3 regions of the Billgrantia sp. C5P2 genome follow, and region 2 is predicted to be linked to each of the others. Evidence: predicted binding sites of a transcription regulator. Region 2 holds the regulator's gene; each other region holds the start of a gene.
The links. Region 2 encodes FNR, which switches genes on or off when oxygen is low (the NO sensors DNR and NnrR bind a similar motif). Its sites were predicted from a motif close to TTGATNTANATCAA; they were not measured.
Positions count from the first base shown of each region.

Region 1: the regulator FNR is predicted to act here: its motif matches at 2,950-2,963, upstream of ccoM (cytochrome c oxidase subunit CcoM).
Region 3: the regulator FNR is predicted to act here: its motif matches at 2,878-2,891, upstream of ACRWQA_RS11245 (cytochrome ubiquinol oxidase subunit I).

Region 1 is NZ_CM128542.1:2,796,708-2,801,026, forward strand. It holds gene ACRWQA_RS12965 (proline--tRNA ligase) at 229-1,950, shown strand; gene ACRWQA_RS12970 (lytic transglycosylase domain-containing protein) at 1,967-2,617, shown strand; gene ccoM (cytochrome c oxidase subunit CcoM) at 2,720-2,836, opposite strand; gene ACRWQA_RS12980 (FKBP-type peptidyl-prolyl cis-trans isomerase) at 2,995-3,501, opposite strand; gene rfaH (transcription/translation regulatory transformer protein RfaH) at 3,546-4,088, opposite strand; gene ACRWQA_RS12990 (AmpG family muropeptide MFS transporter) at 4,265-4,319, shown strand, end outside.
Region 2 is NZ_CM128542.1:3,579,664-3,583,982, reverse strand. It holds gene ttcA (tRNA 2-thiocytidine(32) synthetase TtcA) at 1-761, shown strand, start outside; gene fnr (fumarate/nitrate reduction transcriptional regulator Fnr) at 840-1,586, opposite strand; gene hemN (oxygen-independent coproporphyrinogen III oxidase) at 1,705-3,120, opposite strand; gene ACRWQA_RS16515 (sulfite exporter TauE/SafE family protein) at 3,224-3,925, opposite strand; gene ccoS (cbb3-type cytochrome oxidase assembly protein CcoS) at 3,925-4,158, opposite strand; gene ACRWQA_RS16505 (heavy metal translocating P-type ATPase) at 4,155-4,319, opposite strand, start outside.
Region 3 is NZ_CM128542.1:2,440,629-2,444,947, forward strand. It holds gene cydD (thiol reductant ABC exporter subunit CydD) at 1-249, opposite strand, end outside; gene cydB (cytochrome d ubiquinol oxidase subunit II) at 254-1,264, opposite strand; gene ACRWQA_RS11245 (cytochrome ubiquinol oxidase subunit I) at 1,267-2,679, opposite strand; gene ACRWQA_RS11250 (calcium/sodium antiporter) at 2,986-3,972, opposite strand; gene ACRWQA_RS11255 (paraquat-inducible protein A) at 4,166-4,319, shown strand, end outside.

The DNA of each region.
Region 1 (4,319 bases), 780 kb from region 2:
GCCGGGGACAGGGCGAAGAGGAGGTCCGATTCCAGGGATGGAATCGGTAGCGCCCAGGGATGGGTTCACAGCGCCTCCTCGTAGCTCTGTCGACGGAGCAGCCCCGAGTGACGAAGCCAATGGCGATGCCTTTTGCCGCCATTCCTCGTTGGCCGTACAATGCCCCGAACGCCGCCTGCGCGGCATCTCGACTCATGTCAGCCCATGCTGGAAGGAAACGCCGGACCCATGCGCGCCACCCAACTGTTGATCGCCACCCTCAAGGAAACTCCCTCCGATGCCGAGGTCGTCAGCCATCAGCTGATGCTGCGTGCCGGCATGATTCGTCGCCTGACCTCGGGCCTGTACACCTGGCTGCCGGTCGGCCTGCGTACTCTGCGCAAGGTGGAGCGCATCGTGCGCGAGGAGATGGATCGATCCGGAGCCCAGGAGGTGTTGATGCCGGCGGTACAGCCCGCCGAACTGTGGCAGGAATCCGGCCGCTGGGAGCAGTACGGTCCCGAGCTGCTGCGCCTGAAGGACCGCCACGAGCGCGACTACTGCGTCGGCCCCACCCATGAAGAGGTGATCACCGACCTGATGCGCCGCGAGCTCTCCAGCTACAAGCAGCTGCCGGCCAACTTCTACCAGATCCAGACCAAGTTCCGCGACGAGATCCGCCCGCGCTTCGGTGTGATGCGCTCGCGTGAGTTCATCATGAAGGATGCTTACTCCTTCCACATCGACCAGGACTCCCTGAAGGAGACCTACCAGGCGATGTACGACGCCTACGTGCGGATCTTCACTCGCCTGGGGCTGGACTTCCGCCCGGTCCTGGCCGACAACGGCGCCATCGGCGGCACCGGTTCCCACGAGTTCCACGTGCTGGCTGCTTCGGGCGAAGACGATATCGCGTTCTCCACCGAATCCGACTATGCCGCCAATATCGAGAAGGCCGAGGCGCTGCCTGCGCCGCTGGGCACCAATGCCGAGCGCGCCGCGCCGAGCGAAGCATTGCGCCTGGTCGACACGCCCAACGCCAAGACCATCGCCGCCCTGGTGGAACAGCACGGCCTGCCCATCGAGAAGACCATCAAGACGCTGATGGTGCGCGCTACCGAGGGCGGCCTGATCGCCCTGCTGGTGCGCGGCGACCACGAGCTCAACGAGGTCAAGGCCGAGAACCTGCCCGAGGTAGCCGCACCGCTGACCATGGCCACGGAAGAAGAGATTCGCGCCGTGGTCGGCGCCGGCCCCGGCTCGCTGGGCCCGGTGAACCTCGACATGCCGATCATCATCGACCGCAGCGTGGCCCTGATGAGCGACTTCGGTGCCGGCGCCAACGTCGATGGCAAGCACTACTTCGGCATCAACTGGGAGCGCGACGCGGCACTGCCCAAGGTGGCCGACATTCGCAACGTGGTCGAGGGCGACCCCTCGCCGGACGGCAAGGGCACGCTTTCGATCAAGCGTGGTATCGAGGTCGGTCACGTGTTCCAGTTGGGCAAGAAGTACTCCGAGGCAATGAACGCCACGGTGCTCGACGACAACGGCAAGGCAGCCCACCCCTGGATGGGCTGCTACGGTATCGGCGTGACCCGCGTGGTCGCCGCCGCCATCGAGCAGAACCACGATGAGAACGGCATTATCTGGCCCAACGCCATCGCGCCCTTCCAGGTCGCCCTGGTACCGATGAACGCGCACAAGTCGCAGCGCGTGCGGGAGGAGTCCGAGCGGCTCTACCAGGCCCTCACCGCAGCCGGCCTTGACGTGCTGATGGACGATCGCGACCTGCGCCCCGGGGTGAAGTTCGCCGATCAGGAACTGATCGGCATTCCCCATCGACTGGTAGTCGGCGACCGCGGACTGGACAATGGCGAACTGGAGTACAAGGGACGGCGTGACAGTGAAGCGACCATGGTGCCTGCCGACAGCATCGTCGAATTCCTGCGCGAGCGGACCGGGGTGTAATCGTCGGCTGGCCGCGGTGTTGCTGGTCGCGGCCAGCCTGCTTGGCACCCAGCCAACTTCCGCGCGGGAGCAAGGCGAGACTACCGACGGTGGGGAATCGGGCTTTCTCGACGCCTTGCCCGTGGCCCTGCAGGCCCCGCCCGCTCGGCGGATTCGGGTGGAGCCCGACATCCCCCCTTCGCTGCGCCAGACCCTCGACACGCTGGTCACCACGCCGCCCTCGCCAGACCAGATATGGGCGGCACGCCAGTGGATGAGCCAGATGGAGCCCAAGCTCGCACGCTTCGTGCGCGACGAGGCCCTGCGCGGCGAGATGCTCACGCGTATCTACCACGAGGCCCGGCTGGCGGGGCTGGCGCCTGAAATCGTCCTGGCGGTGATTCAGGTCGAGAGCGCCTTTCGCGCCGATGCCGTCTCCTCCGCCGGCGCGGTGGGGCTGATGCAGATCATGCCGTTCTGGATCGGAGAGCTGGGTCGCAGTGCCGACGACCTGATGGATCCCTGGCTCAACCTTCGCTACGGCTGCACGATACTTGCGCACTATCTGGCCGTCGAACGTGGCGACCTCACCCGTGCACTGGCCCGCTACAACGGCAGCCTGGGCCAGACCTGGTATCCCGAGCGGGTGATGCGTGCCTGGACCGACCACTGGTGGGTCGGGCGCTGATGCGACGTGGCAAATCATCGGAAATAAAAATGCCGGCCCAATTGGGCCGGCTACTGGGGGGAAAACTCCCCCCTCCCCTGACGACTTGCTCTGCAGACTGGCTCAGTGCTTGCGCTTGCGACGATGATCGCGAATCACGAAGCCGATCCAACCTGCCATGAAAGCGACCATCATCGCGACGGTTACCAGCCCGAAAACGACTGCATCATCCCAGTACATGGTGGTTTCTCCCCGTCACCTGATGTGATGGGTTCACTCTAGCCGTTTGACGCACATGGAAAACTGACCTGAATCAAATTCCGCCTCGGCCGCGGCGAGTGCCGCGCAACGAATTGACACAGGTCAGTTTTTCGAGCGGATTCGAGCTTCTTGAGGGGTCAGGGAGCCTTGCGATCTTCGACCTGGGACGGTTCGATACCCGCGGGAAGCGGATGTCCCTTGGCCAGCTCGGCACGAGTCGCCTCGCGCACGTCGAGCACTTCCAGTGCATAGCTCAGGGTGTGCCCGGCCAGGGGGTGGTTGGTGTCGATGAGCACGCTGTCGTCACGCACCTCGAGCACCGTGACGACCTGAGGACCGTCGTCGCCGGGGGTCTGGAAGCGCATTCCAGGCGCCAGGTCGTCCTGGGGGAAGGCACCGCGGCCGACCTCCTGGATCAGGCTGTCGTTGCGCTCACCGTAGGCTTCGCGTGGCGTCAGTGTCACGCTCAACTTGTCGCCGACCGCGTAGCCCGTCAGAGCCCTTTCGAGGCCCGCCATGATGTTGTCGTGGCCATGCAGGTACTCGAGGGGCTTGGTACGGGCACGCGAGTCGTCGAGCACTTGGCCCTGCTCGTCACTGAGCATGTAGTGCAGGGTAACGACCCGCTGCGGAGCAATATTCATGGCGGTCTCCTTTGGTCGGTTGGCGAGGCTGGCGCCAGGAGGGATCAAGTCCGCGGGCGCAGGTTCGCCACGGGCATCTCCAGTTGCTGCTGTCGATTGAGCAGGTTGAGCAGCACGATAGCCCGCTCGTCGCCCTTGTGGCTGGCAAAGACCGCTTGCAGATCCTTGAACGGCCCCTCAGTGATCTCTACCTTCTCGCCGGCGCGGAAATAGACGTTGGCGACATTCTCCTGCCCTTGGGCGCCTCGCTCCCGCAGCATTGCCACCAACTCGTCGTCGACCGGCAACGGGTGGTCGCCGAAAGTGACGATCCGGAGTACGCCCCGGGTCGAGCGGATCGGCCGCCAGTTGCTGGCAATACGGTCGAGGCGGATGAACAGGTAGTGGGGAAACAGCGGCTCGTCCAGCCATACCAGCTTGCCACCGCGCTTCTTCTGCACCTGCAGAATGGGGTGGAACAGCTCATACCCCTGGTTGGCCAGATGCTCTGAGGCACGGAAGGATTCGCCTCCCTTGCATTGCACGACGTACCAACGCGGCAGGCTGTCGTGCTCGTCGTCGATCGGCTGACGTTCGCTGTGACTCATGAAGGCCTCCTACCGGGATATCCTGCTGGCATCAATGCCGGGGCTCTGCAACAATCGAGCGGCCGGAAGTTGGGGCCTACTGGGCCGCCCACCTCCACCGCGCGGTGGGCCATTCTAACACTGTTGCTGGCAGCAGGCCGCCCCTGGCCACTGTTCTTCAAGGAGTTTCGCCACGCATGACCATCCCTACCGCTCAGCGCAGTTGGGGAGCTGCCCTGGCCATTTATCTAC
Region 2 (4,319 bases):
GGATGATCCACGAAGGCGACCGGGTCATGGTCTGCCTGTCGGGCGGCAAGGACAGCTACACCATGCTCGAGATCCTGCGCAACCTGCAGCGCAATGCGCCGGTGAACTTCTCGCTGGTGGCGGTCAATCTCGACCAGAAGCAGCCGGGTTACCCCGAGCATGTACTGCCCGAGTATCTCGATTCCGTTGGCGTCGAGTACTACATCCTCGAGCGCGATACCTATTCGGTGGTGAAGGAGAAGACGCCGGAGGGCAAGACCACCTGCGCGCTCTGCTCACGGCTGCGTCGCGGCTCCCTCTATGGCTTCGCCGAGGAGATCGGCGCGACCAAGGTGGCACTGGGGCACCATCGCGAGGACATCCTGGAGACACTGTTCCTCAATATGTTCTACGGTGGCTCTCTCAAGGCGATGCCTCCCAAGCTGCTCTCCGACGACGGCAAGAACATCGTCATCCGCCCCCTGGCCTACTGCCGCGAGGCGGATATCGCCGAATTCGCCCGGTTGATGGACTTCCCCATCATCCCCTGCAATCTGTGCGGTTCCCAGCCCAACCTGCAGCGCCAGGTGGTCAAGGAGATGCTGGCCGAGTGGGAGCGTAAGCACCCCGGGCGCATCGAATCCATGTTCAAGGCGGTGACCAACGTGGCGCCCTCTCAGTTGGCCGACCGCGAGCTGTTCGACTTCGAAGGGCTCGAGACCAAGCAGGCCCGGTTGCGCGAGCGCCGGATCGACGCGCTGGATCTATCGCGCAGCAACTGATCGGCCGGTTCGTCCTGCCCAAAGAGAGACCCGCCCGGCATTGCCGGGCGGGTCTCTTCGTTCGGGGCGGTTATGGGCTCAGTGTTCGTCCTGCGCCTGGGCCACCAGGGCTTCCAGATTGAGGATATTCACCTCGCGACCGGAGACCTCGACCAGCCCCTGCTGTTGGAAGCGCCCCAGAATACGGCTGACCGTTTCCACCGCCAGACCCAGGTAGTTGCCGATGTCGGCCCGCGACATGGAGAGGCGGAAGCTGTAGGGCGAATAGCCGCGGCGACGGAAGCGGTCCGAGAGGCTGGAGAAGAAGCTGGCCAGGCGCTGATCGGCGGTCTTGCGCGACAGCAGGCGCATCATCTTGCGGTCGTCGCGCAGTTCCTTGCTCATGCTGCGGTAGAGCTGACCGCGCAGCTCGGGTAATTGCTCGGAGAGTGAATCAAGCCGGTCGAAGGGGATCTCGCACACGGTGGTGGTTTCCAGCGCGATCACGCTGCCGGGATAGATCTGCTCGTCGATGCCGTCGAGGCCGACCAGCTCACTGGGCAAGTAGAAATTGGTGACCTGATCGTCACCCGAACCCTCGGTGGTAACCTGCTTGAGACTGCCGGAGCGCACGGCAAAAACGCTGCTGAAACCACTACCCTGGCGGAACAACGACTCGCCCTTCTTCAATGGAGAGCGGCGCTTGATGATCGCATCGAACTGCTCCATGTCCTCGAGTTCCAGAGCGAGCGGCAGGCACAGCGAACTCAAGCTGCAGTTCTGACAGCGGGTTTCATGCAGCAGTGAGCGCCGCTTGCCGAGCGCATTGGCCGCGTTGACCGGCATGCTCCACCTCCTTGATCATCGTCATGGAGGCATTATGGAACATTAATGAAGCAGGTGAAATGCCCCTTGCGACCTTTGGCCGCAATAAGATTAGGCCCGGCCGGCACACTCCGCGTATCTAGACGATACGCGAGAACTGGGTGTCGAGCCTTGGCGGCAGCCGGGCATCGAAGGCCATGGCGAGGTGCCGGATCAGCAACCTCCCGATCGGTGTGGCGACCACCCGATGGCCTTCCACGGTCACCAGCCCGTCACGCTGGGGGAGCTCCAGTCGGGACAGGGCCTCCGTCAGATAGCGAGGGGCATCGATGCCGAAGGTTTCACTCAGCTCGTCCAGATCCAGCGTCATGTCGCACATCAGGCGCTCGATGGCATGCCGCCTGACTCGGTCATCGAAGGTCAGCCGGATGCCCCTTGCCGTGGGCAGTTGGCTGCCGTCGAGGGCGGCCTCGTAGTCGGCAAGGCGGGTATGGTTCTGGGCGTAGACGTCATCGACGCAGGAGATGGCCGAGACGCCGAGCCCCACCAGGTCGCACTGGGCATGGCTCGAGTAGCCCTGGAAATTGCGCTGCAGGGTACCGTTGCGCTGGGCGATGGCCAGGCTGTCGCTGGTTCGGGCGAAGTGATCCATGCCGATGTGCACGTAGCCTGCCTCGGTCAGCATGGCGATGGTGGTGCGCAATATCGCCAGCTTCTCCTCGGGCCCGGGCAGGTCTTCGGCGCGAATACGGCGCTGGGCCGCGAAACGCTGGGGCATGTGGGCATAGTTGTAGACCGAAAGGCGCGCCGGCGCCATGGCGATGACCTGTTCCAGGGTGGCGGCAAAGCTGTCGCGGGTCTGGAGAGGCAGGCCGTAAATCAGGTCGAGGTTGAGCGAACGAAAACCGAGGCGGTCGGCCTCGTCGAGCAGCACCTCGGTAAGGATGCGGGGCTGGACCCGATTCACGGCGCGCTGCACCCTGGGGTCGAGATCCTGGACGCCGAGGCTCAGACGATTGAAGCCCAGTGCCTGCAGGTGGCGCAGGGTGAAGACGTCGGCCTCGCGCGGGTCGATCTCGATGGCATAGTCACGCTCACGGGCACTGGAAAGACCGAAGCGGGCATCGAGGCGGTCGATCAGGTCGCTCATCTGATCGAGGCTGAGAAAGGTCGGTGTACCCCCACCCCAGTGCAGTTGGGCCACCTCCCGCCGCGTATCCAGGTGGGGCTTGATCAGTACCATCTCGCGGTCGAGGCGCGACAGGTAGGGCTCCGCAACGCGGGTGGCCTTGGTCGCGATCTTGTGGCAGGCGCAGTAGTGGCAGCCCTTGCGACAGAAGGGAATGTGCACGTAGAGCGACAGTGGCCTGCCGCCGGCGTTGCTGCGAGCGAGGGCGTCCTGGTAGGCCAGCGCGTCGAAATCGTTACTGAACGAATTGGCGGTGGGGTAGGAGGTGTAGCGCGGTCCATGGGTATCGTAGCGCCGTAGCAGTGCCTCGTCCCAGGGGAAAGGATCGGCCATCTCTCGATGCACTGACATCGCGGGAACGGACATGATGGCACTCCGAAAGGCTAACATTGACACAATTTAGCGGGACGCTGGCCAAGGTGGATTGAGCTGCGTCAAACGAAGTGAAAGTCATGTGCCGGTCAGTTGCTCAATGACCCAACGCAGCATGCGGCAGCAGGGCAACCACCTGCCACAGAGCGAAGGCGATGATGGTGAGCGCGGCGATGGTGCGGGTCGCCGGGTGACGGATCAGCGCACCCAACTGGCGGGCGGCGAAGCCGGTGACCAGCAGCGCGGGCAGGGTGCCGAGCCCGAAAGCGCCCATCAGCGCCGCGCCACGCAGTGGATCCGCGGTGGCCAGGCTCCAGGCCAGCATCGAGTAGACCAGTCCGCAGGGCAGCCAGCCCCATACCGCGCCGAGGCCGATGGCCTGGGGAATCTTCACCACCGGCATCAGCCGCTTGCCGATGGGCTCCAGGTAGCGCCACAGGTGCCTCCCCACGGCTTCCACCCGCAGCAGGCCTTTCCACCAATTGGCGATGTAGAGCGCCATCAGGATCAGCATGACGGCCGCGAACAGCTGCAGCCCGATTCGCGCACTCGAAGACAGTGCCACCAGGGTGCCGAGCGAGGCCACCAGCGCTCCGGCGGCCATGTAGCTCGCGATACGACCGAGGTTGTAGCCGAGCAGCAGCCCGGAAAGCCTGGTGGGACTGCGCATGCTGGGTGGCACGGCGAAGGTCAGCGCGCTCATGATGCCGCCGCACATGCCGATGCAGTGCGCGCCGCCAAGCAGGCCGAAGACGAAGGCCGCCAGGAGTGGCGGCAGGCCGAGTCCAGTGGGGTCCATCAGCGCTCCGCCGAGCCGTCGTCGTCTGCGTCGGCCTGGTGGCGCTGGGTGGCCTGTCGCCGCTTATCGCGTTCCGCCGGCGTCAGGTCGTTCTCGTCCTCATCGAACAGGATACGATGGGCGGGGCCCTCGAGGTCCTCGAACTGGTCGTTCTTGACCGCCCAGAAGAAGGCCCACACGGCCAGGCCGAGCAGGATCAGCGAGAGCGGGATGAGCAGGTAGAGGATGGTCATGCATTCACCAGTTGTGCATCGGGACCCGGCGTCGGGCTGGGACGCAGGCGGAAGCGGTTGAGCCGCAGCGCATTGCCCACCACCACCAGCGAACTTCCCGACATGCCCAGTGCCGCAACCCAGGGCGGCACGATGCCGATGGCGGCCAACGGCAGTGCCGA
Region 3 (4,319 bases), 1.1 Mb from region 2:
CCACTGGCACAGCGCCCTCGCGAACAGTACGCCGACCAGCGAGAGAAAGGCCCAGGTCAGCGCAGCCAGGGAATCGCCACCGACCAGCAGGCGGCTGACGATCCAGGCCAGCAGCGCCATCTGGGTGATCGTCAGTGCACCGACGGCGACCCCGGCCGCAGCCGCCAGCCCCAGCCAGCGGCGCTGGCCGACGGCATGGGCCGCCAGCCAGTGACGCGGTGAAGAGGCCGAATGGGTGTCGGGCATCATCGGCTCAGTGGTAGCCCTCGCCGACCCGCACCTTGCCGCGGAACACCCAATAGGACCAGAAGGTGTAGACCAACACGAAAGGCAACACGAAGAGCACGCCGATCAGCAGGAAGAGCTGTGACTCCGGCGCCGAGGCGGCGTCCCAGATGGTGTAGTTCGGCGGCACGATCCAGGGCCATTTGCTGACCACCAGGCCCAGGTAAGTGAACAGGAAGATGCCCAGCGTCGCGATGAACGGCAACACCTCGTGGCCGCGGCGCGAGGCCCAATACACCGTGAACATGCACAGCAGAGTCAGCGCCGGCAGTACCCAGATCACGTGCAGGTGGCCGAACCAGCGCTCCCACACGATGACATTCATCAATGGCGTCCAGATGCTGATGATGCCGAAGATCACCAGTACGGCCAGCAGCAGCGGCGTGGTCAGCCGATAGGCCCACTGCTGGATGTAGCCCTCGGATTTGAGAATCAGCCAGGTGGTTCCCAGCAGCGCGTAGCCGATCATGATGCCGACCCCGGTCAGCACCGTGAACGGTGTCAGCCAGTCGAACGGACCGCCCACAAAGACCCTGTTCTCGGTGGCGAAGCCCTGGATGTAGGTGCCCACCACAGCCCCCTGGGCGAAAGCCGCCACCGCGGAGCCGCCGCTGAAGGCGAGGTTCCAAAGCCGCCGGCCGCGCCGGTCGCGGCTCGACTTGAAGCGCAGCTCGAAGGCCACACCGCGAAACACCAGGCCCGCTAGCATCAGGAACACACCGATGTACAGTGCCGGCAGGAACACCGAATAGACCAGAGGAAAGGCACCCAGAAGCCCGGCCCCGCCCAGCACCAGCCAGGTCTCGTTGCCGTCCCACACCGGGGCGACGGAATTCATCATGACGTCGCGGGCATCCTCGTCGGGAGCGAACGGGAAGAGGATGCCAAGCCCCAGGTCGAAGCCGTCCATCAGCACGTACATCATGATGCCGAAGCCGATGATCAGCGCCCAGATCAGCGATAGATCGAACATTTCCATGATCAGGCCCTCTTCTCGGTCGGGTCGTCGTCGAACGGCGTGTGGGTCGCCGACCAAGGGCGCTTGGGCGTCTCGAAGTCGTCGATCACCTTGTCGTCGTCCTTATCCTGCATGCCGTAGCGGATGACCCGTGTCAGGTAGTAGGTGCCGGCATAGAAGATCACCGCATAGACCGCCATGTAGCCGACCAGCGTGAACAGTGCCATGCCGCCGGTCAGCGAGGGGGTCACCCCCTCGGCGTGGGTCATCATGCCGTAGACCAGCCACGGCGCCCGGCCCGACTCGGTAGTGATCCAGCCGGCGAGCACGGCAACGAAGGGCGTGACGGACATCAGGCGCAGCATCTGGAGGTAAGGACGCGCCTGGTAGACACGCCCACCACGCCGCAGGTAGAGCCCCACCAGGGCGACCGCGATCATCAGCAGGCCGAGCCCCACCATCACGCGAAACGCCCAGAACACGATCGCCACCGGCGGCTGCTCCTCTGGCGGCACCTCGACAATCCCCGGGATCTCCCCGTCCAACTCGTGGGTCAGGATCAGGCTCGCCGCATAGGGAATGCCGATCTCGAAGCGGTTCTGCTGCGCCTCCTGGTCAGGCAGCGCGAACAGCAGGAACGGCGCACCGCGGCGGGTCTCCCAGTTGCCCTCCATGGCGGAGAGCTTGACCGGCTGGTGCTCGAAGGTATTGAGGCCGTGAAAGTCACCCACCAGCGCCTGGGTCGGCGTCAACACCAGCAGCATCCACAGGCACATGGAGAGTGCCTTGCGGTTGGCTTCGACGTCACGACCGATCAGCAGGTACCAGGCGCTCACCCCGGCGACGACGAAGCCACCGGTGATGAACGACGCAATGGCCATGTGGGCGAAGCGATACGGGAATGACGGGTTGAAGATCGCCTCGGTCCACGAGGTGACCCGGAAGGTGCCGCCGGTGAAGTCGACGCCGGCGGGAGTGTGCATCCAGCTGTTGGCCGCCAGGATCCAGAACGTGGAAATGAAGGTTCCCAGCGCCACCATGATCGCAGCGAACAGATGCACGCCCTGGGGCACCCTGTCGCGCCCGAACAGCAGCACACCGAGAAACGCAGCCTCGAGGAAGAAGGCGGTGACTACCTCGTAGCTCAGCAACGGCCCGATGAAATTAGCGGCGGATTGGGAGAAATTGCTCCAGTTGGTGCCGAACTGGAAGGACATGACGATGCCGGACACCACCCCCATGCCGAAGGCGACGGCAAAGACCCGGGTCCACAGCAGCGCCAGGCGATCCCATGCCGGGTTCTGGGTCTTGTAGAAGAGCCCACGCAACACGGCGATGTAGGATGCCAGGCCGATGGTGAAGACCGGAAAGATGGCATGGAAGGAAACGACGAAGGCGAATTGCAATCGCGAAAGCAATACGGGATCAAGCTCCATGACGTACCTCTCGGCTGCGAAGAGTCAACGTCTCAAGGGATGCGAAAGCACACGGGGTGCCGTTGTTGTGCTTCCGACCACGTCCTTCCTGGACATGTCGTGACGCATTTCACCTCGATACACGGCTGGGGTTCCAAGAGCCTAGAACACGGAGGCATGCAGGGCGTCGATACTTACAAAACCCTACATGCCATGGCGCTGCCCTGGATCAATACTCGTCACTGCATTCTGTGCTTGCCACCAAGCCTACTAGAGCGCGCGAGCCGGGTCCCCGTCTCTTGCTGTGTCGGGTTGTCGCAGCCAGCCCTAGAGCGCGCCGGCGCTACGCAGGACCAGGTGCACCATGAACGCGGTGTAACCGACGAACAACGCCAACAGCATCGCACCCTCGAGCCGGTTGATGCGCCCCGGCCGCCCCTTCCAGCCAATCGCGAAGACGGTCATCAGCAGCGTCATCACGGTCATCAGGGACCAGTCACGCAGCAGCACTTCGGTGCCTACCTCGATGGGGTGAATGACCGCGGCCAGCCCCACCACACCGAGCGTATTGAACAAGTTGGACCCCACCACGTTGCCGACCACCAGGTCGTGCTCGCCCCGGCGCAGGGCGCTGAAGGAGGACGCCAGCTCCGGCAGTGACGTACCGACGGCAACGACGGTCAGCCCGATGATCAGGTCGCTGACACCGAAACCGACGGCAATCTCCACCGCCCCCCACACCAGCACGCGCGAACTCAGCACCAACAGCGCCAGCCCGACGATCGTCCAGATCACGCCGGCACGCAGCGTCATCGGATGCGCCTGCAGGCTCTCCTCGGTCTCGTCGGCCAGCGGGTCGGGGTCGCCGCGCCGCGCCTGCCAGATGCTGTAACCGATCATGGCCGCCAGCAAGACGAGCAGCAGGCTGCCCTCGACACGACCGATCAGCCCGCCCCACATCAACAGCGCCGACAAGAACGTCACCGCAACCAGAACCGGCAGTTCACGCCGAATCACGCTGGAGTGCACCGCCAGCGGCGAGATGACCGCCATGAGACCCAGGATCAGGCCGATATTGGCAATATTCGAGCCGTAGCCGTTACCTAGCGCCAGCCCCGGATTGCCCTGACTCGCCGCCAGCGAGGAAACCATCAGCTCGGGCGCGGAGGTGCCAAAGCCAATCACCAGCATCCCCACCAGCAGCGGTGACACCCCGAGACGCCGGGACGTTGCCGCCGCACCGTCGACGAAACGTTCGGCGCTCCAGACCAGCAATACAAGACCCGCGACAACGGCCAACAGGGGAAGTAACAATGTCGTCTCCTCAAGGGAACATTCAGGGGCGAATGTTTGTATATGGTATGCGCGGCGTCAACATGCCACACTTTGATACAGCCGACACGGCTTTCCAGTTTCAGGGTGAGGACAGCCTCGCTCCATCAGCCTTCGAGTCGACTCGTCAGTGCCTTACAGGTTTCAACGCCCATCGCTCGTACCGACCACCCCCATGGTCGATCAGGTTCCACCCGAGTCACGCACATCGCGTCGGCGCCTGCGCGCCTGCCACGAATGCGATTGGCTCGTGGCACTGCCGCCACTGCAATCAGGGCAAAGGGCGGACTGCCCACGCTGCGGACATACCTTGGCCATCCGCCACCATC